One region of the Streptomyces sp. NPDC002403 genome, then DNA from elsewhere that is predicted to be linked to it. Evidence: riboswitches for the same ligand, from Rfam matches in the RefSeq annotation. Region 1 holds a riboswitch; each other region holds the start of a gene.
What was found. A riboswitch is a leader RNA that binds a small molecule or an ion and turns the genes downstream of it on or off. The one in region 1 is predicted to bind cyclic di-AMP.

Region 1 (7,171 bases):
TCTTCGTCTCGGTGCGCGACCGGGGCCCGGGATTCGACCTGGACTCCGTACCGGGGGACAGAATGGGCGTACGAGAATCAATCATCGGCCGGATGCAGCGCAACGGCGGTACGGCGCGACTGCGTTCGGTGCCCGGCGGGGGCACGGAAGTCGAGCTGGAGATGGAGAGGGCGAGCGATGACGGAGACCACTGAGCCGGCCGGGGGCCCGGAGCGCCGGGTACGGGTCGTACTCGTCGACGACCACCGGATGTTCCGCACCGGTGTCCAGGCCGAGATCGGCCGCACCGAGGAGACCGGCGTCGAGGTGGTCGGCGAGGCCGCCGATGTCGACCAGGCGGTCACCGTGATCACGGCGACCCGCCCCGAGGTCGTCCTCCTCGACGTGCATCTGCCCGGCGGCGGCGGCGTCGAGGTGCTGCGCCGCTGCGCCTCGCTGATGGGGGCCGTGGACAACCCGGTGCGGTTCCTGGCGCTGTCCGTGTCGGACGCCGCCGAGGACGTCATCGGCGTCATCCGCGGCGGTGCCCGCGGCTATGTCACCAAGACCATCACCGGCACCGACCTGGTCGACTCGGTCTTCCGGGTCCAGGACGGCGACGCGGTCTTCTCGCCCCGGCTGGCCGGCTTCGTCCTCGACGCCTTCGCCTCCACGGACGCGCCGCCGGTCGACGAGGACCTGGACCGGCTGACCCAGCGCGAGCGCGAGGTGCTGCGGCTGATCGCCCGCGGCTACGCCTACAAGGAGATCGCCAAGCAGCTCTTCATCTCGGTGAAGACCGTCGAGTCGCACGTCTCGGCGGTGCTGCGCAAGCTCCAGCTGTCCAACCGCCACGAGCTGACCCGGTGGGCGACGGCCCGTCGGCTGGTCTGAGCCGGGCGGACGACGGTCCGGGCCCGCCGACGGGCCGATCCCGTCGGCGGGCGACGGTCCCGTCAGGCCGGTTCGAGCGAGATGTTCAGCTTCTCGCCGATCCTGCAGAAGCCGATGCCCGCGTAGATCCGCTCCACATCGGCGTCGCCCGGCTCCAGCCACACCGCCCGGCAGCCGCGCCCGAAGGCGGTCGCGGTCAGATGGGCGGAGAGCGCGGCGCCGATGCCGCGGCGGCGGTAGGCGTCGGCGACGGCGAGACCGGCCAGCTCGGTGAGGCCGTCGACCGGGACGGAGCAGCCGCCCGCGCCGGCCGGTACGCCGTCGACCGTGGCCAGGGCCGCGACCCCGCCGTCCCGGGCCGCGGTGCGCAGCCACTGCGCCACGCCGTCCTCGGGCTCGCCGGTGCCGCCGTATCCGTGGTGCTGGACGAGCGCGGCGGCGGCGAACTCCGCGTCGGTGGCCGGTTCGTCGATCGCGAGGTCCGCCACCGGCTCCGGCGTCAGCAGCTCGCCCGGTGCGCAGGCCATGATCGGGGCCCGGTTCTCGACGGTGAACCCGGCGGCGAGCAGCGCGGGTTCGACCGCGGGTGCCGATCCGGGCAGGAACTCCAGCCGGGGCAGCCGGTCGTGCGCGCGGAACGCCGCGATCAGCGCGTCGAGATCTTCGGTGGTCGGCTCGGCGTCCTGGTCGGGTATGGCGTAATTGGCGTACTTGAGCGACCAGTCGGGGTTGTACCGCACCGTGAAGGGCCCGACCCGGAGGTGGTCCGGGGAGCGCTGGGCGAGCGTACGGGCGTGGGTCTGGACATCGGCGTCCATGGGCATGTGGGGTCGTCCTCCGGCCGGTCGGTCGACGGCGGGCCGACCCGATGACGGGCCGACCCGGATCGGAGTGGGGAGCCTATGCCACCCGGGTGGCCCCGGCGAAGGGCATCTGGTCGATCGGTGCGACCCGGACCGGCGCTCCGGGGCGCGGGGCGTGGATCATCTGCCCGTTGCCGATGTAGAGCCCGACGTGGCTGATGCCGGAGTAGAAGAACACCAGGTCGCCCGGGGCGAGTTCGGAACGCGAGACACGCCGCCCGGCGTTGATCTGGGTGTACGTGGTCCGGGGGAGCGAGACACCGGCGGAGCGCCAGGCGGCCTGGGTGAGCCCGGAGCAGTCGAACGAGGAGGGGCCGGTGGCGCCCCAGACGTACGGCTTGCCGAGCGCCCCGTACGCGAAAGCGACGGCCTCGGCGGCGCGGGCGTTCGGCGCCCGGACGGGGCCGCGCGCGGTGGCGCGGTCGGCGCGGTCGGCGGGACGCGTGCCGTCGGCCGATCCGTGGTCGGAGTTCTCGTAGGCGGTGCGCTCGGGCGGGCTCAGCCGGTCGAGGAGTCGCTGCGCGTCGGCGAGCTTGGTCGTGATCGTCGCCTTGTGCTTCTTCAGCTCGGCCCGGCGGGCGGCCAGTGCGGCCAGCTCTCCCTTGGCCTGCGCGCGCAGCGTGGCGATCCGGGCGACCTGCCGCCGGACCTTGTTGAGCGCGGCGGCCTGGCGGTCGCCGATCCGGTCCACGTACGACGCCCGCTCCAGGTACTGGTCCGGGTCGGAGGAGAGCGCCAGCTGTACGGACGTGTCGAGGCCGCCGGTGCGGTACTGCGCGGCGGCGAACGAACCCAGTGCGTCGCGCGAGGCGTTGAGGCGCTCGGTCCTGCGGGCGGCCTCGTCGCGCAGGTCGTCGAGGGCGTCCTCGGCGGCGGACGCCTTCTCCTTCGCGCCGTTGTACTGCTCGGTGGCGACCTCCGCGTCGTGGTACAGCCGGTCCACCTCGGCCTTGACCTGGGCGGGGGTGCGCTGCGGGTCGGCGTGCGCCGGGCCGGGCATCACTGCGGCGGTGGCGGCCCCGGTGAGGGCGAGGGTCGCCGCGGTGCGGGCAGCAGGGCCGGTGTACGGGCGCTGCTTGGGTTTTCGATGCGCTGCCACGAGGGCGTGCGTCCTTCCTGACGACTGCCCGTCGGGGGATACCGGCGGGCCCGCCACAACTCTCGGCGGGGCGACCGCTGCACCGTCCGCGTACGGAACGGCGGTGGAGCCGGTCGCCTGCCTAGGGACGCTAAACCCGGGGCACGGGCAGGAGTCGTAATGACGCTTATTGTCTGAATTTGGCGTGGCAATGTCGTCGAGTGATCGGAAAAATTACACCAGAGTAAGGCAATTGGTACAGGCGCGAGTGAAGTGGTCAGGAAGGTGTACCTGCCTGCCGAGCGGTGATATGGCCGGGGCTAGGCTGCGGCCTCATGGACGTACTCATTCATGTCTTCGTCGCCCTGCACATCATCGGCATCGCCTCCCTGCTGGGCGGTTTCCTGACCCAGATGAAGGCGATGGGCGCGGGCACGGCCCGGTTCGTCCCGGCGATGCTGCACGGCGCGCTGACCATGCTGGTCACCGGCGTCGCGCTGGTCGGGCTGAACGAGGCCGACGGCAACCACGTGAACAACATCAAGATCGGCGTCAAGCTGCTGGTCCTGGTCGTCGTCCTCGCGCTCGTCTACATCAAGCGGGACGAGGAGACGGCCGACAAGGGTGCCTTCGCGGCGGTGGGCGGACTGACGATGCTCAACATCTTCATCGCCACGCTCTGGACCTGATCCCGCCCGCGTCGCGCCGCCCCGGCACCGGGGCGGCGCGACGCGTGGAGGCCTGCTAAGCGGGCCGCACGCTGCCGTGGATCGGCATGTAGTAGATCGACTCCTCGCGCACGTTCGCCCCGGGCTTCGGCGCGTGGATCATCATCCCGTCGCCCTTGTAGATGCCGACGTGGCTGATGTCGTCGTAGAAGAAGACCAGGTCCCCCGGCCGCAGGTCCGCCGTGGCGACCCGGGTGCCGATCTCGACCTGGTCCCATGTGGTGCGCGGGATGTCGACCCCCGCCGCCTTCCACGCGGCCTGGGTGAGTCCGGAGCAGTCGTACGACGCCGGGCCCGTCGCGCCCCAGACGTACGGCTTGCCGATCTGGGCCCTGGCGAAGGCGAGGACCTTCTCCGCCTTGGTGGTGGCGCTGCTGCCGGACCCGGTGCCCGTCCCCGTGCCGCCGCCGGACCCCTTCGCGGCCTCGTCGGCCTTGCGGTCGGCCTCGGCCTTCGCGGCGGCCTGCTGCTTCGCCAGCTCCTGGGCCTTGCGCTTCGCCTCCGCCTCCTTCTTGCGCTCGATCTCCGCGAGCCGTGCCTTCTCCTCGGCGGTGAGCTTCGACAGCAGTGCGCGCGCCTCGCCCAGCTTCGCCTGGACGTTCTGCTTGCTGGTGCGCAGCGTGGCCTGCGTCGTCGTCAGCGTCTCCAGGCTCCGCACCGCTTCGGCGCGCTTCTTCGCCGTCTTGGCCTGCTGCGTACGGAAGTCCGTGATCGCCTGCTGCTGCCGGCTGGTCATCCGGTCCATCAGCTGGTTCTGGTCGAAGTACGACTGCGGGTCGTCGGCCAGGAAGAACGTGGCGCTCGGTGTGAGCGAACCGCTGCGGTACTGCGCGGCCGCGTAGGTGCCGAGCGTCCTGCGCGCCTCGTTGAGCTTGTCGGCGCGCTTCGCGACATCGTCCAGCAGGGCGTCGACCTCGGCGCGCTGGGCGGCGGAGGCCTCCTTCGCCCGGTTGTACTGCTGGGTCGCGGTGCCCGCCTGCCGGTAGAGGTCGTCGACCTTCTTCTGCACGTCCTCGATGCCGGGTTTCGGATCGGGTGCGGCCATGGCGCTCTGCGTGGAGAGCAGGGTCACGGACGCCAGCGCCGCGGTGGTGAGACCGACGGCCGGTGCGGTGGTGCGCACCCGGGTGCGCGGCTTGCGATGGGATGCCAAGGCCGGCATCTCCTTCCGTGGACCGCCTACCGGGTTAGCTGTCGGGTTCGGGCGGAACGGAAGGCTGCCCTACGGTCCGAGTGGGGGATAAGGACCGATTCACCCCGGTACTGCGTATGGGTCCCCGGTTCCGAACTCCCGTGGGGGCAGCCCGGATTCGGCGGAGGCGCCCGCTCGGCGTGGTTCGCCTCAAGGGGGTACGGGCCGCCCGGTCGAGCACGCTAGCCAACCCGTGGTGCTGCTGTGAAGGTTGATGTTCGATATGCCCGATACATTTTCGTGACCTTGCCGGAACGGGGTGGTGGAGGCCCGGAATCCCTCACGGGCTGTGGGCGCGCACCTGCGCCGGGTGTCCGTCGCGGTGTGCGGTTCGCCATGCGGCCTCCGGCTGTCGGTGGGGCGGCCTAGACTCGACTAGCGATGAGCAGCCTCTTTGACGACAGCTTCCTGGCCGGCCTCCAGCACTCGGAGGAAGAGCCCCCGCCGCCCCCCGAGGACTCCGCACCCGAAGCGGTGCCGGAGGACCTCTTCGCGGGCGTGTTCGACGGGCCCCCGCCGCCCAGGGACGCCTACTACCGCGACGGCGGGCACCGCCCCGTCATCGACGCCGCGGCGCTCCTCGACGGGCTGAACACCGAGCAGCGCGCCGCCGTCGTCCACGCGGGCTCCCCGCTGCTCATCGTCGCCGGGGCCGGCTCGGGCAAGACCCGGGTGCTGACCCACCGGATCGCCCACCTCCTCGCGGAGCGCGGGGTGCACCCCGGCCAGATCCTGGCGATCACCTTCACCAACAAGGCCGCGGGCGAGATGAAGGAGCGCGTCGAGCAGCTCGTCGGACCGCGCGCCAACGCGATGTGGGTCATGACCTTCCACAGCGCGTGCGTACGCATCCTGCGCCGCGAGTCGAAGCGGCTCGGGTTCACCTCGTCGTTCTCGATCTACGACGCCGCCGACTCCAAGCGGCTGATGGCCCTGGTCTGCCGCGATCTCGACCTCGACCCGAAGCGCTTCCCGCCGAAGTCGTTCACGGCCAAGGTCTCCAACCTGAAGAACGAACTGATCGACGAGGAGACCTTCGCAGGCCAGGCCGCGGACGGCTTCGAGAAGACCCTCGCCCAGGCCTACGCGATGTACCAGTCCCGGCTGCGCGAGGCCAACGCGCTGGACTTCGACGACATCATCATGACGACGGTCCACCTGCTCCAGGCGTTCCCGGACGTCGCCGAGCACTACCGCCGCCGCTTCCGCCACGTCCTGGTCGACGAGTACCAGGACACCAACCACGCCCAGTACACCCTCGTGCGCGAGCTGGTCGGCCCGGCGGGCGAGGGCGACGCCCCGGCGGAGCTGTGCGTCGTGGGTGACGCGGACCAGTCGATCTACGCCTTCCGCGGCGCGACCATCCGCAACATCCTCCAGTTCGAGGAGGACTACCCGAACGCGACGACGATCCTCCTGGAGCAGAACTACCGCTCCACACAGACGATCCTCTCCGCCGCCAACGCGGTCATCGAGCGCAACGAGAGCCGCCGCCCCAAGAACCTCTGGACGAACGCCGGCACGGGCGCCCGGATCACCGGCTACGTCGCCGACACCGAGCACGACGAGGCGCAGTTCGTCGCCGACGAGATCGACCGGCTGACCGACGCGGGCGACGCCAGGGCCGGCGACGTCGCGATCTTCTACCGTACGAACGCGCAGTCCCGTGTCTTCGAAGAGATCTTCATCCGCGTCGGCCTGCCCTACAAGGTCGTCGGCGGCGTGCGCTTCTACGAGCGCAAGGAGGTCCGGGACATCCTGGCCTACCTGCGCGTCCTCGCCAATCCGGAGGACACCGTCCCGCTGCGCCGCATCCTCAACGTGCCCAAGCGCGGCATCGGCGAGCGCGCCGAGGCGATGATCGACGCGCTGTCCCTGCGCGAGAAGATCACCTTCCCGCAGGCGCTGCGCCGGGTCGACGAGGCGTACGGCATGGCGGCCCGGTCGGCCAACGCCGTCAAGCGGTTCAACACGCTGATGGAGGAGCTGCGCACGATCGTCGAGTCGGGCGCGGGCCCCGCGGTGGTCCTGGAGGCCGTCCTGGAGCGCACCGGCTACCTCGCCGAGCTCCAGGCGTCCACCGACCCGCAGGACGAGACCCGGATCGAGAACCTTCAGGAACTGGCCGCCGTGGCCCTCGAATTCGAGCAGGAGCGCGGAGCGGCCGACGAGGAGGGCATGGGCACGGCCGCGGGCACCGGCACGCTCGCCGAGTTCCTGGAGAAGGTCGCGCTCGTCGCCGACTCCGACCAGATCCCCGACGAGGACGAGGACGGCTCCGGTGTCATCACGCTGATGACACTGCACACCGCGAAGGGCCTCGAATTCCCCGTCGTCTTCCTGACCGGCATGGAGGACGGCGTCTTCCCGCACATGCGGGCGCTGGGACAGGTGAAGGAGCTGGAGGAGGAGCGGCGGCTCGCCTATGTAGGCATCA
Region 2 (7,171 bases), on a different contig from region 1:
GCGGAGGGCAAGGCGGACCTCATCCACGACTTCGCCTTCCCGCTCCCCATCTACGCGATCTGTGATCTGCTCGGCGTCCCGCCCGAGGACCAGGACGACTTCCGGGACTGGGCGGGCATGATGATCCGCCACGGCGGCGGCCCGCGCGGCGGGGTGGCCCGGTCGGTGAAGAAGATGCGCGGCTACCTCGCCGAACTCATCCACCGCAAGCGGGAGAACCCCGGGGACGACCTGATCTCCGGGCTGATCCGGGCCAGCGACCACGGCGAGCACCTCACCGAGAACGAGGCCGCGGCCATGGCCTTCATCCTGCTCTTCGCCGGATTCGAGACCACGGTCAACCTCATCGGCAACGGGGTCTACGCCCTGCTGCGCAACCCCGGGCAGCGCCGGCGGCTCCAGCTCTCCCTGGACGCGGGGGAGAGCGGGCTGCTGGAGACCGGGATCGAGGAGCTGCTGCGGTACGACGGTCCGGTGGAGCTGGCCACCTGGCGGTTCGCCACGGAGCCGCTGGCGCTCGGCGGGCAGGACATCGCGGCCGGGGACCCCGTGCTCGTGGTGCTCGCCGCGGCCGACCGCGACCCGGAGCGCTTCGAGGACCCCGACACGCTCGACCTCGCGCGGCGTGACAATCAGCACCTCGGATACGGGCACGGGATCCACTACTGCCTGGGCGCGCCGCTCGCCCGGCTGGAGGGACAGACCGCGCTCGCCACGCTCCTGACCCGCCTTCCGGACCTGCGGCTTGCGGTGGAACCTGCCGATTTGCGGTGGCGTGGCGGGCTCATCATGCGTGGACTTCGCACGCTTCCGGTGGAGTTCACGCCGGGGGCCGCGCATGCCGGAAGTGACATCCCGTCAACTCTGTGACTTTCGCGTGATCTGCGCTGCATCGACTTGTGACGCGCGTTCGAGTCCCGCTAGGTTCACCGTTCGACTCACCAGTCACACGTCAGTCACACGGAAGGCAACCCCATGGGCTCCGCGAACGGCAGACACCGTCGCCCCCGTCAGGCACCCGCCATCGTCGTCGCCGCGGGCGTGACCGGATCGGCCATCGCCATCCCGCTGCTCGGCGCGGCCGGTGCGCACGCGGCCGACGCGACGACCTGGGACCGGGTGGCCGAGTGCGAGAGCGGCGGTGCGTGGAGCGCCGACTACAGGAACGGCTACTACGGCGGCCTGCAGTTCTCGCCGGAGATCTGGAAGGCGTACGGCGGTGAGGCGTACGCGGAGCGCGCCGACCTCGCCAGCCGGGCGCAGCAGATAGAGGTGGCCGAGAAGGTTCTGGAGGACCGGGGGCCGAAGGCATGGCCCAGCTGTGCGGTCATCTCCGGCCTCGCGGTGGACGGGGTGCTGCCGGGGGTCGACCCGGGCTCCGTCCCCGCCGAGGACCCGGCCGGGAGCGCGAAGCCGGCTGACGGGGCGTCGGCGGACCCGTCCGACGACGCCACGCCGTCCACGAGCCCCTCGGACGGTACGGGCGGCTCGGACGGCTCGCAGGGGGCCGGCAAGCCGTCGGGGAAGACCTCGCCGTCCCCGAAGTCCTCCGGTTCGACCACTCCGTCCCCCGGCGCCCCCCGTGACACGCCCGGCTCGTCCAGTGGCGTGGGCGGCAAGCACCGTGGCGCGCCGGCCGCCGAGGGGAGCCGCGGCACGGACGGCGGCGACCGCGAGTCGGGCCGGCACGCCTCCCGCGGCGGCAGCGACGCGCGCGACACGGCCGAGCCGACGGCTGACGGCACGTACACCGTCCGCCCCGGCGACAACCTCTGGTCGATTGCTGACGCACAGAAGGTTCCCGGTGGCTGGCCCGCGCTCTACGAGGCCAACAAGGGTGCCGTCGGCTCCGACCCGGACCTCATCCTCCCTGGCCAGAGCCTCGATCTCGATGTGAAGGACCAGTGAAGGCAGTCTGATAATCGACTAAAAACACCTCGAAAATCGGGGTAGTTCAGGGACCTATGTCCACTTATGCGTAAGTGAGACATGGGTCTCTTTGCGTCAACTGGCGTGTCGCGCCTGGGGGCCCCTTCCGCATCGCGTCCCACCTGCGGAAACGACGGTTCTTCAGATGCAAGTACGGGTGGATTGTCCGATGTGTCCATCTTTGAATGTGAGGGTTGCGTATGTTTACGGTCGGAACCGCTCGCACCGCGGGCCCCGTCGACCGTCACGCCGAATCCTGCCGTCGGTCGAAGGGAACAGACGCGTAAAGCGCCGTAGGCAGGAGCGGGGGACCCAGGTAAGCGCCGGGCCCGATCGTCGAGAGACGCATCAGGACCGGCTTGGGGTGAAGTCGCGTGCTAGGACGTGCGACCGGGCAACTCACTTGGCCCGAACCCGACAGCTCACCTCGTAGGCGTCGGTGAGGAGAAGTTCCATGCTGCTTTCCAGCAAGGGCAAGCACCGCCGCCCGTCCAAGGCCGTCCGTATCGCCACGCTCGCCGGTGTCGCCGGTGCCGCTGTCGCCGTGCCCCTGATGGGTGCGACCGGCGCCTCCGCCGCCTCCGTCGCCACCTGGGACGCCGTCGCCCAGTGCGAGTCCGGTGGCAACTGGTCCATCAACACCGGCAACGGCTACTACGGCGGTCTGCAGTTCTCGCAGTCCAGCTGGGCCGCCGCCGGCGGTACGCAGTACGCCCCCCGCGCCGACCTGGCCACCAAGGCCCAGCAGATCGCCACCGCCGAGCGGCTCCTCGACATGCAGGGCCCGGGCGCCTGGGGCTGCGCCGGCGCCGGCAACCTGACCAACGACGGCGTCGACCCGGGCGTCGACACCGGCTCCTCCTCCAACTCCACCGCGAGCTCCGGCGCCTCCGAGCAGCAGAGCGCCCCGGCCGCCCCGAAGCAGCAGGCCCAGCCGAAGCAGAGCGAGCGCACCGAGGCTCCCGCCGCCTCCCGCTCGGACCGCTCCGCCGCCCCGCAGGCCGAGTCGAAGAAGACCGTCACCACCCCGACCGGCGAGAAGGTCAAGAAGGGCGACGGCGAGTACAAGGTCGTCTCCGGCGACTCGCTGAGCAAGATCGCCGCCGACCACAAGGTCGAGGGCGGCTGGCAGAAGCTGTTCGAGCTGAACAAGGACATCGTCAAGAACGCCGACCTGATCTACCCGGGTCAGCAGCTGCACCTGACGAAGTAGTCACGGCTCGCTCCTCCCCGAGCACCCCGGCCCGGCGCGCGTTCCCCCGTACGCGCCGGGCCGGGGTTCTGCCGTCCGCGCTCGGGGGAGCGGCGGACCGTTCAAGTGTTGTAGTTACCGGTCAGTAGAATTCTGACCGTTTGCCCGGCAATGTGTGCCCTCGGGTCCTTTTTCGTCCCAGGGGTCGGGCGGTCGTCGGGCTGAGCGGGCCGGGCCGGTTAGGCTCTTGGCGCAAGGCCAAAGCGACCCTGCACAAACAGCGTCATATCCCAGAAGGAGATGCCTCGTGCCGTCCATCGACGTCGTCGTAGCCCGGGAAATCCTCGACTCCCGCGGAAACCCCACGGTCGAGGTCGAGGTCGGCCTCGACGACGGCAGCACCGGCCGTGCTGCCGTTCCGTCCGGCGCCTCCACGGGTGCGTTCGAGGCCATCGAGCTCCGTGACGGTGACCCCAACCGCTACCAGGGCAAGGGCGTCGAGAAGGCCGTCCTCGCCGTGATCGAGCAGATCGGCCCGGAGCTCGTCGGCTACGACGCCACCGAGCAGCGCCTGATCGACCAGGCGATGTTCGACCTGGACGCCACCGAGAACAAGGGCTCGCTCGGCGCCAACGCCATCCTCGGCGTCTCGCTGGCCGTCGCCCACGCCGCCTCCGAGGCCTCGGACCTGCCGCTGTTCCGCTACCTCGGCGGCCCGAACGCGCACCTGCTGCCCGTTCCGATGATGAACATCCTCAACGGCGGTTCGCACGCCGACTCCAACGTGGACATCCAGGAGTTCATGATCGCGCCGATCGGCGCCGAGTCGTTCTCCGAGGCGCTGCGCTGGGGTGCCGAGGTCTACCACACGCTGAAGAAGGTCCTGAAGACCAAGGGCCTGTCGACCGGTCTCGGCGACGAGGGCGGCTTCGCGCCGAACCTGGAGTCGAACCGCGCCGCCCTCGACCTCATCATCGAGGCCATCAAGGAGGCCGGCTACGCCCCGGGCAAGGACATCGCGCTCGCGCTCGACGTCGCCGCGTCCGAGTTCTACAAGGACGGCAAGTACGAGTTCGAGGGCAAGGCCCGCTCGGCCGCCGAGATGACCGAGTACTACGAGGAGCTCGTCTCCGCGTACCCGCTGGTCTCCATCGAGGACCCGCTGTACGAGGACGACTGGGCCGGCTGGAAGGTCATCACCGACAAGCTCGGCGCCAAGGTGCAGATCGTCGGCGACGACCTCTTCGTCACCAACCCGGAGCGCCTGGCCCGCGGTATCGAGGAGGGCTCCGCCAACGCCCTGCTCGTCAAGGTCAACCAGATCGGCTCGCTGACCGAGACCCTGGACGCCGTCGAGCTGGCCCAGCGCAACGGCTTCAAGTGCATGATGTCCCACCGCTCCGGCGAGACCGAGGACGTCACCATCGCCGACCTCGCGGTCGCCGTGAACTGCGGCCAGATCAAGACCGGCGCCCCGGCCCGCTCGGACCGCGTCGCCAAGTACAACCAGCTGCTGCGCATCGAGGAGATCCTCGACGACGCCGCGGTGTACGCGGGCCGTTCGGCCTTCCCGCGGTTCAAGGTCTGACAGGTCCGGCGGGGCAAGTACCCCGGCCTCCGTCCGTCCCCGCACTCGGTCCCGTACCGTGTGCGGGGACGGACGTGCGTAATGGGGAGGCGGGGACATGGCCGCGAAGGACCGGGACCGGTTCTCCACCGCGACCCGGCTGCGGCTGCTCGGCGAGCAGACCGCCGCCCGCGTCTACCGGTCCCAGAACCGCCGTCAGGCCCGCCGCTCACGGCTCACCGGCCGGGCCGCCTTCCTCGCGCTCGTGGTCTGCTCCCTGGTGGTCGCGCTCGCGTACCCGATGCGGCAGTACGTCTCGCAGCAGGACGAGATCGCCGATCAGGAGCGCCTGGCGCGGGAGGCCAGGACCCGTACCGAGGAGCTGCGCGACGAGAAGGCGCGCCTCCAGGACGACGCGTACATCAGGCAGCTGGCCCGTACGCATCTGCACTACCTTCTTCCCGGGGAGACCGGTTACACGGTGATCGACCCCGACGCGGTCAAGGAGCGCGAGGGCAGGACGGACGAGTCCGGCCGGCCGTGGCACTCCAACCTCTGGGACGGCGTGGACAGCGCCGACCGCGACTGACTCTCTTCATCCCTCTGCAGAACCGCAGTTCGAGCAGCCCGATCAGAACCTAGGCAGGCATGGAAACCCCCCCTCCGCAGACCGAGCCCACCGCGCCCACCGAGGCGGACATCGCCGCGTTCCAGCAGCAGCTGGGCCGCCCGCCGCGCGGGCTGCGCGCGATCGCGCACCGCTGCCCGTGCGGCAACCCGGACGTGGTCGAGACGCAGCCCCGGCTGGAGGACGGTACGCCGTTCCCGACGACGTACTACCTGACGTGCCCGCGCGCCGCGTCCGCGATCGGCACGCTGGAGGCGAACGGGGTCATGAAGGAGATGACCGAGCGCCTCGGTACGGACCCCGAGCTGGCCGCCGCGTACCGGGCCGCCCACGAGGACTACATCGCACGGCGCGACGCCATCGAGGTGCTGGAGGGCTTCCCGAGCGCGGGTGGCATGCCGGACCGGGTGAAGTGCCTGCACGTCCTGGTGGGGCACTCGCTGGCCGCGGGGCCGGGGGTGAATCCGCTGGGTGACGAGGCGATCGCGATGCTGCCGGAGTGGTGGCGCAAGGGGCCGTGCGTCTCGCCGTGCGGCGCGCCGGACGAGGGCTGACCCATCCCACGGGGGCTCCGCCCCCGCACCCCCGCTCCTCGGTCGCCGGAGGGGCTTTGTCCGCTTGATTCGGGAGTACTCCATGACCCGCGTGGCCGCCATCGACTGCGGTACCAACTCCATCCGTCTGCTCGTCGCCGACGCGGACCCGTCCACCGGTGAGCTCGTCGAGCTCGACCGGCGGATGGAGATCGTCCGCCTCGGGCAGGGCGTCGACCGGACCGGCCGGCTCGCCCCCGAGGCGCTGGAGCGGACCTTCGCGGCCTGCCGCCAGTACGCGGCGGTGATCAAGGAGCACGGGGCGCAGCGGATCCGCTTCGTCGCCACCTCCGCCTCCCGCGACGCGGAGAACCGGGACGAGTTCGTCCGCGGGGTGCTGGAGATCCTGGGCGTCGAGCCCGAGGTGATCAGCGGTGACCAGGAGGCGGAGTTCTCCTTCACCGGAGCCACCAAGGAGCTCGCCGGCCGCGACCACCTCGCCAAGCCGTACCTCGTCGTGGACATCGGCGGCGGCTCCACCGAGTTCGTCGTCGGCGACGACCATGTGCGGGCCGCCCGCTCCGTGGACATCGGCTGCGTACGGATGACCGAGCGGCACCTGGTACGCGACGGCGTCGTGACCGACCCGCCGGCGCCCGCCCAGATCGCCGCGATCCGCGCCGACGTCGACGCCGCCCTGGACCTCGCCGAGGAGACCGTTCCGCTCACCGGGGCCGCCACCCTCGTCGGCCTCGCCGGGACGGTCACCACGGTCGCGGCGATCGCCCTGGGGCTCGACGCGTACGACTCCGAGGCGATCCACCACTCCCGGATCTCCGTGGAGCAGGTGCGGGAGATCACCGGGCGGCTCCTCGTCTCCACCCACGCCGAGCGGGCCGCGATCGGTGCGATGCACCCGGGACGGGTCGATGTGATCACGTCCGGGGCGCTGATCCTGCTCGCCCTGATGGAGCGGACCGGGGCCCGGGAGGTCGTGGTCAGCGAGCACGACATCCTCGACGGAATCGGCTGGTCCATCGCCTGAGACCGATGCACATGCGTGCCTTGGCCTGCACCTTTGAGCCTTCGTGGGCCGCCCGGGCGGTGCTTCGCGAGACACGTCGCGACGAAGTTCGTGAACTTCTTCACAAGGAATTCGGCCCCGTGGAGGGCAGTTCTGGTCCGTATGGGTGTCCGGAGCCGTTCGCGGGGGCGCCGCGTGTCCGTGCGGGAGTGTTCCAGGCATGTTGCCGACAGGTGAATCGGAGCGGTGGTTCACCCTGCCCGGAGGGTCAAGGGCCAGCTCACAGGCGGTGAACAAC
Region 3 (7,171 bases), on a different contig from region 1:
GCCCGAGAGATTGGGCGCCGCGTGGGTGTCCGGCAGCTGGGGCAGATCGATCACCGAGAGCCGCAGCAGCCTCCCCCCCGACGTCACCACGCCCACGTCGCCGCGGGCCGTCGCCGGCACGGCCGACACGATCGCATCGTGTTTGGAGCGCTTGGCGTCCTCGGCGAGAACGATCGGCTCGTCGTTGGCGGTACGGGCCAGCAGACCGGTCGAGGACAGCAGCACCCGGCACGGGTCGTCCGCGACCTCCAGCGGAACCGAGGCCACCTGCGAACCGGCCGACTCCAGCAGCACCGTACGCCGGTCCGTGCCGAACTTCTTGGCGACCGCCGCCAGCTCGGCGGAGACCAGCTTGCGCAGCTCGGTGTCCGATTCGAGGATCCTGGTCAGCTCGTCGATCTCGCCGGTGAGCCGGTCCCGCTCGCTCTCCAGCTCGATCCGGTCGAACCGGGTGAGCCGGCGCAGCGGGGTGTCCAGGATGTACTGCGTCTGGATCTCGCTCAGCGAGAAGTGCTCGATGAGCCGCTCCTTCGCCTGTGCCGAATTGTCACTGGACCGGATGATCCGGATGACCTCGTCGATGTCGATCAGCGCGACGAGCAGACCCTCGACCAGGTGCAGCCGGTCGCGCCGCTTGCCCCGGCGGAACTCGCTGCGCCGGCGCACCACGTCGAAGCGGTGGTCGAGATAGACCTCCAGGAGCTCCTTGAGCCCCAGCGTGAGCGGCTGCCCGTCGACCAGCGCCACGTTGTTGATGCCGAAGGACTCCTCCATCGGCGTCAGCTTGTAGAGCTGCTCCAGCACGGCTTCCGGCACGAAGCCGTTCTTCACCTCGATGACCAGGCGCAGGCCGTGCTCGCGGTCGGTCAGGTCCTTCACGTCCGCGATGCCCTGGAGCTTCTTCGCCGAGACCAGGTCCTTGATCTTGGCGATCACCTTCTCCGGTCCTACGGCGAAGGGCAGTTCGGTGACGACCAGGCCCTTGCGACGGGCCGTCACGTTCTCCACCGAGACGGTCGCACGGATCTTGAACGTGCCGCGGCCGCGGGCGTACGCGTCCTTGATGCCGCCCAGGCCCACGATCCGGCCACCGGTGGGCAGATCGGGACCCGGCACGAACCGCATCAGGGTCTCCAGGTCCGCGCCCGGATGCTTGATCAGATGGCGGGCGGCGGCGATGACCTCGCCCAGGTTGTGCGGCGGCATGTTGGTCGCCATGCCGACCGCGATCCCGGACGAACCGTTGACCAGGAGGTTCGGGTACGCGGCGGGGAGAACGGTCGGTTCCGTCTCCTGGCCGTCGTAGTTCGACTGGAAGGTGACGGTGTCCTCGTCGATCGACTCCGTCATCAGGGACGTCGCGTCGGCCATCCGGCACTCGGTGTACCGCATGGCGGCCGGCGGGTCGTCGTTTCCGAGCGAGCCGAAGTTGCCGTGGCCGTCGACCAGGGGGAGCCGCATCGAGAACGGCTGCGCCAGACGGACCAGCGCGTCGTAGATCGATGCGTCCCCGTGCGGGTGCAACTTACCCATGACCTCGCCGACGACGCGGGCGCACTTCACGAAGCCGCGGTCGGGGCGCAGGCCCATCTCGTTCATCTGGTAGACGATGCGGCGGTGCACCGGCTTCATGCCGTCGCGGGCGTCGGGCAGGGCCCGCGAGTAGATCACCGAGTACGCGTACTCGAGGAAGGAGCCCTGCATTTCGTCGACGACGTCGATGTCGAGGATCTTCTCCTCGAAGTCGTCCGGCGGCGGGGTCTTCGTGCTGCGGCGGGCCATCGCTGCTGCGACTCCTTCACGGATTCTGTTCGGGCAACCTCAGGTTCTGACGCGGACCATTGTGGACCGCCGCACTGACATCGCCGACCTCGACCCGTCCCAAGGGGTGTTCCCGGCCCCGTGCGGGGCGCTTTTCCGCCCCGTCGCGCGGGGGATGCGCCCCCCTTTCACGCGAACTTCCGCGGTATGGGAACTTCGCCAGGTGTCCGTGCGCTTGCTTAAGGTGGCAGGTCTCGCAGGAAATCCAGTATCGCGATCGAAGGGACGTACATGCCCATGGGTCACACGGCCACCGCTCAGGCCGGCTCCGGCGGCTTGACAGCGACCGAGCACCGCCTGGCCAACGGCCTGCGCGTGGTGCTCTCCGAGGACCATCTGACCCCGGTCGCCGCGGTCTGCCTCTGGTACGACGTCGGTTCGCGCCACGAGGTCAGGGGGCGCACAGGTCTGGCTCACCTCTTCGAGCACCTGATGTTCCAGGGGTCCGGCCAGGTCAAGGGGAACGGCCACTTCGAGCTGGTGCAGGGGGCCGGCGGTTCGCTCAACGGGACCACCAGCTTCGAACGCACCAACTACTTCGAGACCATGCCCACGCACCAGCTGGAGCTGGCCCTGTGGCTCGAGGCCGACCGCATGGGCTCGCTGCTCGCCGCGCTCGACGAGGAGTCGATGGAGAACCAGCGCGACGTCGTCAAGAACGAGCGCCGCCAGCGCTACGACAACGTCCCCTACGGCACGGCGTTCGAGAAGCTGACGGCACTGGCCTACCCCGAGGGTCACCCGTACCACCACACCCCGATCGGCTCCATGGCCGACCTGGACGCCGCGACCCTCGAGGACGCCCGAACCTTCTTCCGTACGTACTACGCGCCCAACAACGCGGTGCTCTCGGTCGTCGGCGACATCGACCCCGAGCAGACCCTCGCCTGGATCGAGAAGTACTTCGGTTCCATCCCCTCCCACGACGGCAAGCAGCCGCCGCGCGACGGCTCGCTCCCCGAGATCATCGGCGAACAGCTGCGCGAGGAGGTGCGCGAGGAGGTCCCGGCGCGGGCTCTGATGGCCGCCTACCGGCTGCCGCACGACGGCACCCGCGAGTGCGACGCGGCGGACCTCGCGCTGACCGTGCTCGGCGGCGGCGAGTCCTCGCGGCTGCACAACCGCCTGGTCCGCCGTGACCGTACGGCCGTGGCGGCCGGGTTCGGGCTGCTGCGGCTGGCCGGTGCGCCCTCGCTGGGCTGGCTGGACGTCAAGACGTCCGGCGGTGTCGAGGTGCCGCAGATCGAGGCCGCGGTCGACGAGGAGCTCGCCCGGTTCGCCGCCGAGGGGCCCACGCCCGAGGAAATGGAACGCGCGCAGGCCCAGTTGGAGCGCGAATGGCTGGACCGGCTCGGTACGGTCGCCGGCCGCGCCGACGAACTGTGCCGGTTCGCCGTGCTGTTCGGCGACCCGCAGCTCGCCCTGACCGCCGTGCAGCGGGTGCTCGACGTCAGCGCGGAGGAGGTCCAGGCGGCCGCCAAGGCCCAGCTGCGCCCCGACAACCGGGCGGTGCTGGTCTACGAGCCGGTCGAATCGGCCGAGCCCGCGGACACCGACGAGACCGACGCCGACGAGACCGACGCGCACGAAGGAGCGGGCAAGTGACCGACGCTGCCGCGACTGGAGTTTCGATGCAGTACCACCCGCAGCCGGCCCCCGGTGTGGCCCGGCCCTGGGCCTTCCCCGCGCCGGAGCGGGGCGCCCTGCCCAACGGCCTCACGGTGCTGCGCTGCCACCGTCCCGGCCAGCAGGTCGTGGCGGTCGAGATCTTCCTCGACGCCCCGCTGGACGCCGAGCCCGAAGGCCTCGACGGCGTGGCCACGATCATGTCGCGGGCGCTGTCCGAGGGCACCGACAAGCACACCGCCGAGGAGTTCGCCGCCGAGCTGGAGCGCTGCGGCGCCACCCTCGACGCGCACGCCGACCACCCCGGCGTCCGGGTCTCCCTGGAGGTCCCGGCCTCCCGGCTGGCCAAGGCGCTCGCGCTGGTCGCCGAGGCGCTGCGGGCGCCGGCCTTCGCCGACAGCGAGGTCGAGCGGCTGGTGCGCAACCGACTCGACGAGATCCCGCACGAGCAGGCCAACCCGGCCCGCCGCGCCGCCAAGCAGCTCTCCAAGGAGCTCTTCCCGGCCGCGGCGCGGATGTCGCGCCCGCGCCAGGGCACCGAGGAGACGGTGGAGCGGATCGACGCTGCGGCCGTGCGCGCCTTCTTCGACGCCCACGTCCGGCCGTCCGCGGCGACCGCCGTGGTCGTCGGTGACCTCACCGGGATCGACCTGGACGCCCTGCTCGCCGACACCCTCGGCGACTGGTCGGGAGAGGCCGCCGAGCCCCGTCCCGCCCCGCCGATCACCGCCGACGACACCGGCCGGGTGGTGATCGTCGACCGTCCGGGCGCGGTGCAGACACAGCTGCTGATCGGCCGGATCGGCGCCGACCGGCACGACAGCGTGTGGCCGGCCCAGGTGCTCGGCACGTACTGCCTGGGCGGCACGCTCACCTCCCGCCTCGACCGGGTGCTGCGTGAGGAGAAGGGTTACACCTACGGCGTACGGGCCTTCGCCCAGGTGCTGCGGTCGTCGGCCCCGGACTCCGTCTCGGGCGCGACCGGCGCCGCGATGCTGGCCATCAGTGGCTCGGTCGACACGGAGTCCACCGAGCCCGCGCTCAAGGATCTGTGGACGGTCCTGCGGACGCTGGCGGCCGAGGGGCTGACCGACGAGGAGCGCGAGACGGCGGTGCAGAACCTCGTGGGGGTCGCGCCGCTGAAGTTCGAGACGGCGGCCTCCGTCGCGGGCACCCTCGCCGACCAGGTCGAGCAGCACCTCCCCGACGACTACCAGGCGCAGCTGTACGCCCGGCTCGCGGAGACCGGCACGGTCGAGGCGACCGCGGCCGTCGTCAACGCCTTCCCGGGTGACCGGCTGGTGACGATCCTCGTCGGCGACGCGGCACGGATCGAGGAGCCCGTCCGGGCCCTGGGCATCGGAGAGGTGTCGGTGGTCACCGGCTGACGACCGGCGCCGTCCCACCGGCACCGGCCGATCGGGGCGATCCGCACACCGCCCGACATCGGGACAGCAGGTACATCGCCGCATATCGGGACAGAGGGAAGGTCTCTGCGAGCAGGATCTCGCCGAGACCTTCCCTTTTGTCCGTTCTGACACGGAGGTTGCCTGTCTGCCCTGTGGGATGCGCTACAAAACGCCCTGTCCGTTTGGTGAATGAAAGTGGCCCCGCTTAGCGTCGGCTCGGCTGTCCGTCACTCGTATGCCGCATCCGCGACGTACCGGGCAGCCATCGCCGAGTCCCCGTCAGGCGCGAGCCTGGGGAGCCGGGGACCCACGCAGTCCCTGGGGTGAATCGGATGCCTGAGCCCGGATGGGGTCGGGGCGTCCGTAGGAGACCTTCCTGCTCCGAACCCGTCAGCTAACCCGGTAGGCGAGAAGGAAGGAAAGGATCAGCCACTCCATGGCGTTCACCCGTGCCACCGGGAAGCACCGTGCCCCGAGCCGACTGACGCGCACGAGCGCGAAGGCGGTCGGTGTCGCGGCTCTGGCCACCACCGGCGTCATCGGCGGCCTGGCCGCTCCCGCCCTCGCCGCGGACTCCGGGACCCCCTCCGTGAGCGACACCGGCCTCGGCCAGGTCATCGCCATCGACAAGACCCTTGCCGACCGGATCGACGCCCAGGCCGACGCGCAGCAGCACCAGGCCGACGCGGCGGCGAAGGCGAAGGCGGAGGCCCAGCGGAAGGCCGAGGCCAAGAAGAAGGCCGAAGCGAAGGCCAAGGCGGACGCCGAGCGCGCCGCCGAGGCCCGCGCCGAGAAGGCGCGCGCCGCCCGGTCCGCCGAGCGCACCCGGCTGGGCGCCTTCCAGATCCCGGTCGCCGGTTCGTACGTCACCACCGGTTACAAGTCCAGCGGCTCGCTCTGGTCCTCCGGCAGCCACTCCGGCATCGACTTCCACGCCGCCTCCGGCAGCTCCGTGGTCGCCGTCGGCGCCGGTACGGTCGTCGAGGCCGGCTGGGGCGGCGCGTACGGCAACAACATCGTGCTCCGGATGACGGACGGCACGTACACCCAGTACGGGCACCTCTCCTCGATCGGCGTCTCCGTCGGCCAGAGCGTCGGCGCGGGCCAGCGGATCGGCCTCTCCGGCTCGACCGGCAACTCCACCGGGCCGCACCTCCACTTCGAGGCCCGGACGACACCGTCGTACGGCTCCGACATGGACCCGGTCGCGTATCTGCGCGCCCACGGCGTCAACGTCTGACCGACGCGCCGTCGCAGCACCCCGTCGAAGGCCCCGGCAGCATGCCGGGGCCTTCGGCATGCCCGCCGCACGGCCATGGGCGACGACCCGCCGAACCGCCCCGTGACCAAAAGATATTCATGAATTTCCGCCCGGCATCGGAAATGCGGCCGCATTGCAATAGAGTCACGGAACAGGCGTCGGCCGGCCGCGATTCGCGGGGATTGAGGCGGAGGTTCGGACATGCGCATTCCAGCGCATTCGGTATGCACGGCAATCCGCGACGACATCGTCTCCGGTGTCTTCGAACGCGGCAGTCGTCTCACGGAGGAGCTGCTGGCCCGCCGTTACGGGGTCTCCCGTGTCCCGGTGCGGGAGGCGCTGCGCACCCTGGAGTCCGAGGGCTTCGTGGTCACCCGCCGGCACGCGGGCGCCTGCGTCGCCGAGCCCACCGAGCTGGAGGTGGCCGACCTCCTGGAGGTCCGGACGCTGCTGGAGCCGCTGGGTGCCGCACGGGCCGCGCAACGCCGCACCGAGGCCCACCTCAAGGTGCTGCGCGGCCTCGTGCGGCTCGGCCAGGACCGGGCCAGGCGGGGCGAGAGCGAGGACCTGCGCTCACTGGGCGACTGGTTCCACGAGACGCTGGCGCAGGCCTCCGGCAGCCCCGGTCTGATCGCGCTGCTCACCCAGCTGCGGCACAAGACCGCGTGGATGTACGCGGTCGACCGGCCGGCCCGCCCGGTGGATTCCTGGGCCGAGCACGGGGCCATCGTGGACGCGGTGGCACGCGGCGACGCGGAGCGGGCCAGGACGCTGGCCGCCCATCACGCGGAGCGGGCCGCGGCCGCGCACCGCCTGCGCCGCACCGACCGGCCGCCCGCCGTTCCCCGGACCGGCCGGGTGAGGAGCTCGCAACACCCCGTAAACACCGCGGGAATCCGGAATTAACGATTTCCCCGTATACAAAGAGATGTGATTTCGTGGGGCGCTATTCCGCCTCGCCCCGCATCGGCGCGCAGTGATTTCGCTTGCCTGCGTGCCGGAATTCCGCATGTCGTCCGGGAGGTCGGTTCCGGAAAAAGAAAGAGCCGCAGCT
Region 4 (7,171 bases), on a different contig from region 1:
ACGGAGGCGCACGCCACCGCGGCCGCGAGCGGATTGCCCATGAACGTCGGTCCGTGCGCGAGCACCGGCACCTCGCCGCGCGAGATGCCCTCCGCCACCCGGGAGGTGCACAGCGTCGCCGCCATCGTCAGATAGCCGCCGGTCAGTGCCTTGCCCACGCACATGACATCGGGCGAGATCCCGGCGTGCCCGGCGGCGAACAGCTTCCCCGTACGGCCGAAACCCGTGGCGATCTCGTCGAGGACCAGCAGCACATCGTGCTCGTCGCACGCCTCGCGCAGCACCCGCAGATACGCGGGGGAGTGGAACCGCATCCCGCCCGCGCCCTGTACCACCGGCTCCACGATCACCGCGGCCAGCCGGTCGGCGTGCTCCGCGATCAGTTCCCGCAGGTGCCGGACGTACGCGGCATCCGGTTCGGCGTCGAAACCGGCCGGGGGCTCGTCCGCGAAGACCTGGCGGGGCAGGACACCCGACCAGAGTTCGTGCATGCCGCCCTCGGGGTCGCACACCGACATCGGCTGCCAGGTGTCGCCGTGATAGCCGCCGCGCCAGGTCAGCAGCCGCTGCTTGGCCGGCCGCCCGGCCGAGCGCCAGTACTGCAGACACATCTTCACGGCGACCTCGACGGAGACCGACCCCGAGTCGGAGAGGAAGACATGGCGCAGCGGCTCGGGGGTGATCTCGACCAGCCGGGTCGCCAGCCGCACGGCGGGTTCATGGGTGAGCCCGCCGAACATCACATGGCTCATCCGGTCCAGCTGACCACGGGCCGCCTCGTTGAGCACCGGATGGTTGTAGCCGTGCACCGCCGACCACCAGGACGACATGCCGTCGACCAACTCGCTCTGCCCGTGGGCCGGTTCGGCCAGCTTCAGCCGCACCCCGGACGCGGACTCCACGACCAGCGGCTCCTGACGCCCCGGCATCGGGCCGTACGGATGCCAGACGTGCGCCCGGTCCAGGGACCGCAGCTCGGCGGGGGAGAGGGCCTCAGGCATTGGGGGCGAGATCCGTTCCCGCGCCGCGACGGCGGACCGCCACCAGATCCGTGCGCGCGGCCGGCACCTCCTGGGCATCGGGCGCGGCCTCCCCGGGCGCGTCACCGCAAGGGGCGCACCCGCCGTCGTGCGAACCGCATCCACCGCCCGGCTGCGACCGGTGCGCGGGCAGCGTCGTCGTCGTCGCCCCCTCCACCTCGAAACCGGCGTCCGCGATCATGTCCAGGTCCGCCTGGCCCGCCTGCCCCTCGCTGGTGAGGTAGTCGCCCAGGAAGATCGAGTTGACCAGGTGCAGGGCCAGCGGCTGCATCGAGCGCAGATGGACCTCGCGCCCGCCCGCGAGCCGTACCTCCACGTCCGGGCAGACGAACCGGACCATCGCCAGAATCCGCAGACAGCGCTGCGGAGTGAGGTTCCACTCCTTGGCCAGCGGAGTTCCCTCGAACGGGATCAGGAAGTTCACCGGTACCGAGTCCGGGTCCAGCTCACGCAGCGAGAAGACGACATCGACCAGGTCGGTGTCGCTCTCGCCCATCCCGGCGATCAGTCCGGAACATGCCGAGAGCCCGGCGGCCTGCGCCTGCTGGACGGTCTCCACCCGGTCGGCGTAGGTGTGGGTGGTGGTGATGTCCCCGTACGTCCCCTCGGACGTGTTGAGGTTGTGGTTGTACGCGTCGGCGCCGGCCGAGCGCAGCCGGTCGGCCTGTCCGTCGGACAGCAGACCGAGGCAGGCGCACACCTCGACGCCCTCGTTCTGCTCCTTGATCGCCTCGATGGTCTCCGACACCCGGTCGACATCGCGGTCCGTCGGGCCGCGGCCGCTCGCCACCAGACAGACCCGCTTGGCCCCGCCCGCCACCCCGGCGGCGGCGGCCTTCGAGGCCTCATCCGGTTTCAGCCAGGTGTACTTGAGGATCCCGGCCTTGGAGCCGAGCCGCTGCGAGCAGTAGGAGCAGTCCTCGGGGCAGAGGCCGGACTTGAGGTTGACCAGATAGTTCAGTTTCACGCGCCGCCCGAACCACTGACGGCGCACCTTTCCGGCCGCGGCCACCACTTCGAGCAGATCGTCGTCGGAGGTCGCCAGTACGGCGAGGGCTTCTTCGCGGGTCGGCAGCTCGCGCCGCAGCCCCTTGTCCACCAGCGTGTTCAGGAGGTCCATGGCGAAGATCCTGGCCTACGGCACGGCCCGCAGCCAAGGAGGAACCGGACAACAGAGCCCGGCAAGGGTGTGTGTATTGCCACACCATGCCCGGCTGCGCACACGGTTAGGGTCTGTGAGCTGCCTACAAAAGGGACCGCTCATGTCCTTGGACCCGTTCGACTGGATCGACGAGGAGGCGCGCCGCCGCGCCGACGCCGGACTCGTCCGTACCCTGCGCCCCCGGCCCGCCGCCCCCGTACTTCTGGACCTGGCGAGCAACGACTATCTGGGGCTGACCCGGCACCCCGACATCACCGCCGCCGCGGCCGGGGCCGCGCGCGACTGGGGCGCGGGCGCGACCGGATCGCGACTTGTCACCGGTTCCACCGCGCTGCATGCCGAACTGGAGAACGAGCTGGCCGAATTCTGTGGTTTCGAGGCGGCGCTGGTGCTGTCGTCCGGCTACGCGGCCAACCTCGCGGCGGTCACGGCGCTCACCGGCCACGGCTCGCTGATCGTCTCCGACGCGGGCAACCACGCCTCGATCGTGGACGGTTGCCGGCTCTCGCGCGCCGCGACCGCGGTCGTCCCGCATGCCGATCCCGAGGCCGTACGCAAGGCCCTGCGGTCGCACGAGGGGCGGGCGCTGGCCGTCACCGACTCGGTCTTCTCGGTCGACGGCGACGCGGCACCGCTGCCCCGGCTGGCCGAGGTGTGCCGTACGGAGGGCGCCGCACTGCTCGTCGACGACGCGCACGGTCTGGGCGTGCTGGGGGAGGGCGGCCGGGGCGCACTCGCCGCCGCCGGTCTCTCGGGCGGCGGGGGAATCGTCACCACGCTCACTCTCTCCAAGTCCCTGGGCAGCCAGGGCGGAGCGGTCCTGGGCCCCGCCCGGGTCATCGAACACCTCGTCAACACGGCCCGTACATTCATCTTCGACACCGGTCTGGCGCCGGCCGCGGCGGGCGCCGCACTGGCGAGCCTGCGGCTGCTGCGCCGCGAGCCGGAACGGGCCGGCCGGGCCCGCGAGGTCGCCACCGCGCTGTACGAGCGGCTGACCGCGGCCGGTCTGACCGCCGTGCGGCCCGATGCGGCCGTGGTCTCGGTGCGTGCCCCCTCGGCCGACGCCGCGGTGCGCTGGGCGGCCGACTGCCGCACTGCCGGAATCGCGGTCGGGTGCTTCCGGCCCCCGTCGGTGCCCGACGGGGTGTCCCGGCTGAGGCTGACGGCGCGGGCCGATCTGACCGAGGACCAGATCGCCACCGCCGTGTCGGTCGTGCGGCGCACCGCTCCGGTCAGCTGACCGGCACCCGGTGCAGACCGCCGACGAACGAGGCCCAGGCCGCCGCGGAGAACCGCAGCGGTGGCCTGGAGACATCCTTGGAGTCCCGCACCGCCAGCCGCCCGTCACCGAACGGTGCGGCCTCCACACAGTTGTTCATGCCCGTGCTGCGGCTGCTGCGCCGCCACCGTAAGCCGTGCTGTGCGAGGCAATCCGACATGAGGGCCTCCCTCGGGCGCTCCGGGGTTCACCGACCGCCGCGGTCGATCGCGGCGATGAGGTCCAACGAGTGCTCCGGCGACAGCGCGTGTGCCTGCATCGTGCGGAAGGCCGAGCTGTACGCCTCAAGGTCTTCTTTCCGCTCCAGATAGAGGCTACTCGTCAAATGGTCGAGAACGACCACATCCAGATCAGAAGTGCTCGGAAATGAGAAGATAACGAAAGGCCCGGTGAGGCCGGCGTATCCGCCCACCGAGAACGGCAACAACTGAAGTTGCACATGGGGCAGTTGAGCGACCCGGGTCAGATGGCGCAGCTGCTCCCGCATCACCCGGCACCCGCCGACCTTGCGCCGCAGCACCGCCTCGTCGAGCACCGCGCTCAGCCGCAGCGGCGGATCGGTCCGCAGTACGCCCTGCCGGGCCAGCCGCACCTCCACCAGCGAGTCCAACTGGCCCGAAGGCAGCCCGTCCAGCGATGCCCGGGTCACCGCACGCGCGTAGTCGGCGGTCTGCAGCAGCCCCGGCACCACCGAGGTCTCCAGCGTGCGCGCGGTCCGCGCCTGGGACTCCAGACTGATGAAGTCGCGGTACTGGGGCGGGATCAGGCCGCGATAGGCGTGCCACCATCCGGTGCCGCCACCGCCCGCCGAGCCCGCCAACGTGGCCAGCAGGTCCCGCAATCGGGTGTCGTCCACGCCGTACGTGTCCAGGAGCCGGGTCACGTCGGCGGGCCGCACCCCGCTCACTCCGGTCTCGATCCGGCTCACCTTCGACTGGTGCCAGCCGAGTATCCGCGCCGCGTCCCGACTGGTCAGTCCCGACGCATGGCGCAGACTCCGGAGCTCCTCCCCGAGCTTGCGGCGCCGAACCGCAGGGCCGTGCTGCATCCGCGGCCTCCCTCCCTCTTCTGCCGAGCGGACAGTGTGCCGCCCGCATACGGTCTTGTGTGGCAGGGTTCACCGCATTGAGCGACAGATATATGCATATCTTGGTGGATCGCCGTTCCAGGGGGCAGCATCAATGGCAATCTGGCGCGAAGCACAACCCGGACCGATCGCGGGTCCGTCCGGGTGGGAAAGGGACGGCTCGCCATGGCAGACCATCAGGAAGCAAGCGTCACTCTGCCGAGCGAGCCGGTCTCGGTCTCGGCGGCCCGCAGCTACGTGGACCGGGTGCTCGGCGAATGGGGCCCGGTCGCCGACACCGATTTCACCGACAGCGTCCGGCTCATCGTCTCGGAGCTCGCGACCAACGCCGTCCAGCACACCTTCGGGCAGTCGCCCACCTTCACCGTGGACCTCCGGCTGGAGCGGGAGGAGCAGCTGTATCTGGGAGTGACGGACAGCCATCCCCGCTGGCCCAGGCGGCTGCCCGCCGCAGTTCAACAGGACAACGGGCGCGGCATGGTGATCATCCGCACCCTGGCCAAGGAGTGCGGGGGACGGCTCACCGTCAGCCCGACCGCCGACGGTGGCAAGACGGTGTGGATCGCGCTTCCGTGGAGCGTCCCGGTGCAGAGCTGACCGACGCGTTGCGGTGACCGCCCGACCGCGCGGTCACCCGGCTTCCGCGCCGGCCCCGCCCCCGAACCCGCCGCGCCCCGGCCCCCCGCCCGGCGGAGCACGGCCGGGGACACGGCCCCGATCCGCCGGGCAGGACCGTCTCAGCGGACCCGGCCGTAGTAGACGCTCTTGGTCCAGATCTTCTCCAGCCGGACCACCGCGCCGGTCCTCGGCGAATGCCAGATCTTGCCCTTTCCGGCGTAGATGCCCACGTGGTAGACGCTGCGGCCGTAGTGGAAGAAGACCAGGTCGCCGCGTTTCCTGTGCGAGGCCGAGATGTGGCGGGTCCTGTTGTACTGCTGCTGGGCCGTGCGGGGGAGCTTCTTGCCCGCCTTCTTGAACGAGTAGAACGTCAGCCCCGAGCAGTCGAAGCGGTTGGGGCCGGTGGCCCCCCACCTGTACGGCGATCCCTTCTTCGACGCCGCGATGTTGAGCGCCTTCATCGACAGAGTCGCCGCCTGGGCGTCCGTCGCGGCGCCCGGGGCGAACATGGTGGTGCCGACAGCGGCGAGAGTCAGAACCGAGGCCGTTCCGGCCCGGACGAGCAGAGACGGGACATGAACCTGCGCAGTCATGCGCAACCCTTCGTCAGCCGCCTGTGAAGGATGACCTGTCGGGTTCGGGCTGGCGAAGTTGCCCGGCCGCTTGCGGCGGCTTCACCCCGAGGGTCGACCGGTGTTCAGGCCGACCCGTTGTGCTCGGGTCCTCCACTCCTGCCGATCCACTATCTGTCGACCAGTCATCCGGGCGGCGGCAGGACTCGGCGTCCGCCCGGACCGCCCCGCCGCGGTGGCGGGGGCTTGTCGTCCCAGGGATCTTGACTCACGGACTGCCTGATTTCCGAGCAGAAACAGGGATATGTGAGGCTCCTCACGGCTGATCCGTTCGGGTGGGCATGGTGCTTTTCGAGGCTCCGGCGGCGAATCCGACCGGTGTCGTACCTGGGGTGGAAGGGTGGATTTCGATCACAGTCCACTCGGAAAACGCAAGTTGAGCGGTCCCCCGTGAGGGGGGCTTCCTACGCCGAACGAGCGAGGAATTTCGATCGGATCGTCGGGCGTGTCGGGTACGGGAGTTGGGTGACGGCCACCGGGCGCCGGACGCCGGGGCGGGGGGAGTTGGCCCGGTCCCGGCGTCCGCGCGGAGCACGGAAGCCGGTCAACTCGCGGGAGCGGGCGGTACGGTGACGCGCCCGGCCCGCCGCTCCCCGTCCAGTACCCGCAGCGCCCGGGCGAGCGTCGTGGCGTGGATCTGCGCCTCCCCGCGCTCGTGCATGGACGCGAGCGCGTCCCGCAGCGCGGCCACGTGCGATACCAGCGCCTGAGCTGCGCGCAGGGCGCCGTAGGTGTCGCTGCCGCGGGCCGGATTGATCCGGCCGACCTGGTCGAGGACTTCGAGGTAGCGGTCGATGAACTCCCCCTCGGCGCCCGTCAGTGCGGGAAGCGGTGGGAACTCCGGTGGCCGCATCGGCGGGTTCACCTCGTGCCGCGCGGGTGGTGTGAGGACTTCCGGTTCTCCAGGACGTGGTCCACCAGCCCGTACGCCTTGGCGCCCGCCGCGTCGAGGATGAGGTCGCGCTCGATGTCCCCGGTGATCCGCTCGGTGTCGCGACCCGTGTGACGGGCCAACAGTGTGGTGAGCATCGTGCGGACCCGTTCCAGCTCCTGGGCCTCGATCTCCAGGTCGGACGGCTGGCCCCGCATCGGTTCGGTGAGCTCGGGCTGCCGCACGACGACCCTCGCGCCGGGCAGTGCGTGCCGTCGGCCGGGGGCGCCCGCGGCGAGCAGCGCGGAGGCGCAGGAACCGGCCTGGCCGAGGCAGTAGGTCTCCACCTCGCACGTGAGGTACTGCATCGTGTCGTAGATCGCGGACATGGCCCCGAACGAGCCGCCGGGGGAGTTGATGTAGAGCGAAATGGGGAGGTCCGGGGCATCGTGCTCCAGGTACATCAACTGCGCGATCAG

Region 2: linked by a shared signal. The riboswitch ahead of ACWCPY_RS35885 (transglycosylase family protein) and the one ahead of ACWCPY_RS01895 (NlpC/P60 family protein) in region 1 are both predicted to bind cyclic di-AMP.
Region 3: linked by a shared signal. The riboswitch ahead of ACWCPY_RS36120 (M23 family metallopeptidase) and the one ahead of ACWCPY_RS01895 (NlpC/P60 family protein) in region 1 are both predicted to bind cyclic di-AMP.
Region 4: linked by a shared signal. The riboswitch ahead of ACWCPY_RS22125 (C40 family peptidase) and the one ahead of ACWCPY_RS01895 (NlpC/P60 family protein) in region 1 are both predicted to bind cyclic di-AMP.

What each region holds. Positions count from the first base shown of each region.
Region 1 covers NZ_JBSFBQ010000001.1:389,576-396,746, forward strand. The annotation lists gene ACWCPY_RS01870 (PspC domain-containing protein) at 1-194, shown strand, start outside; gene ACWCPY_RS01875 (LuxR C-terminal-related transcriptional regulator) at 178-873, shown strand; gene ACWCPY_RS01880 (GNAT family N-acetyltransferase) at 936-1,697, opposite strand; gene ACWCPY_RS01885 (NlpC/P60 family protein) at 1,774-2,835, opposite strand; gene ACWCPY_RS01890 (hypothetical protein) at 3,150-3,503, shown strand; gene ACWCPY_RS01895 (NlpC/P60 family protein) at 3,559-4,695, opposite strand; cyclic di-AMP (ydaO/yuaA leader) riboswitch at 4,703-4,868, opposite strand; gene pcrA (DNA helicase PcrA) at 5,116-7,171, shown strand, end outside.
Region 2 covers NZ_JBSFBQ010000055.1:20,989-28,159, forward strand. The annotation lists gene ACWCPY_RS35875 (cytochrome P450 family protein) at 1-870, shown strand, start outside; gene ACWCPY_RS35880 (transglycosylase family protein) at 976-1,908, shown strand; cyclic di-AMP (ydaO/yuaA leader) riboswitch at 2,209-2,380, shown strand; gene ACWCPY_RS35885 (transglycosylase family protein) at 2,384-3,142, shown strand; gene eno (phosphopyruvate hydratase) at 3,429-4,709, shown strand; gene ACWCPY_RS35895 (FtsB family cell division protein) at 4,807-5,277, shown strand; gene ACWCPY_RS35900 (DUF501 domain-containing protein) at 5,337-5,870, shown strand; gene ACWCPY_RS35905 (Ppx/GppA phosphatase family protein) at 5,953-6,894, shown strand.
Region 3 covers NZ_JBSFBQ010000056.1:26,634-33,804, reverse strand. The annotation lists gene ACWCPY_RS36135 (DNA gyrase/topoisomerase IV subunit A) at 1-1,782, opposite strand, end outside; gene ACWCPY_RS36130 (M16 family metallopeptidase) at 2,053-3,426, shown strand; gene ACWCPY_RS36125 (M16 family metallopeptidase) at 3,453-4,835, shown strand; cyclic di-AMP (ydaO/yuaA leader) riboswitch at 5,113-5,279, shown strand; gene ACWCPY_RS36120 (M23 family metallopeptidase) at 5,293-6,096, shown strand; gene ACWCPY_RS36115 (GntR family transcriptional regulator) at 6,319-7,023, shown strand.
Region 4 covers NZ_JBSFBQ010000020.1:2,672-9,842, forward strand. The annotation lists gene ACWCPY_RS22095 (adenosylmethionine--8-amino-7-oxononanoate transaminase) at 1-1,001, opposite strand, end outside; gene bioB (biotin synthase BioB) at 994-2,160, opposite strand; gene ACWCPY_RS22105 (8-amino-7-oxononanoate synthase) at 2,303-3,445, shown strand; gene ACWCPY_RS22110 (DUF397 domain-containing protein) at 3,438-3,644, opposite strand; gene ACWCPY_RS22115 (helix-turn-helix domain-containing protein) at 3,672-4,532, opposite strand; gene ACWCPY_RS22120 (ATP-binding protein) at 4,737-5,168, shown strand; gene ACWCPY_RS22125 (C40 family peptidase) at 5,309-5,782, opposite strand; cyclic di-AMP (ydaO/yuaA leader) riboswitch at 5,786-5,951, opposite strand; gene ACWCPY_RS22130 (hypothetical protein) at 6,366-6,674, opposite strand; gene ACWCPY_RS22135 (ATP-dependent Clp protease proteolytic subunit) at 6,683-7,171, opposite strand, start outside.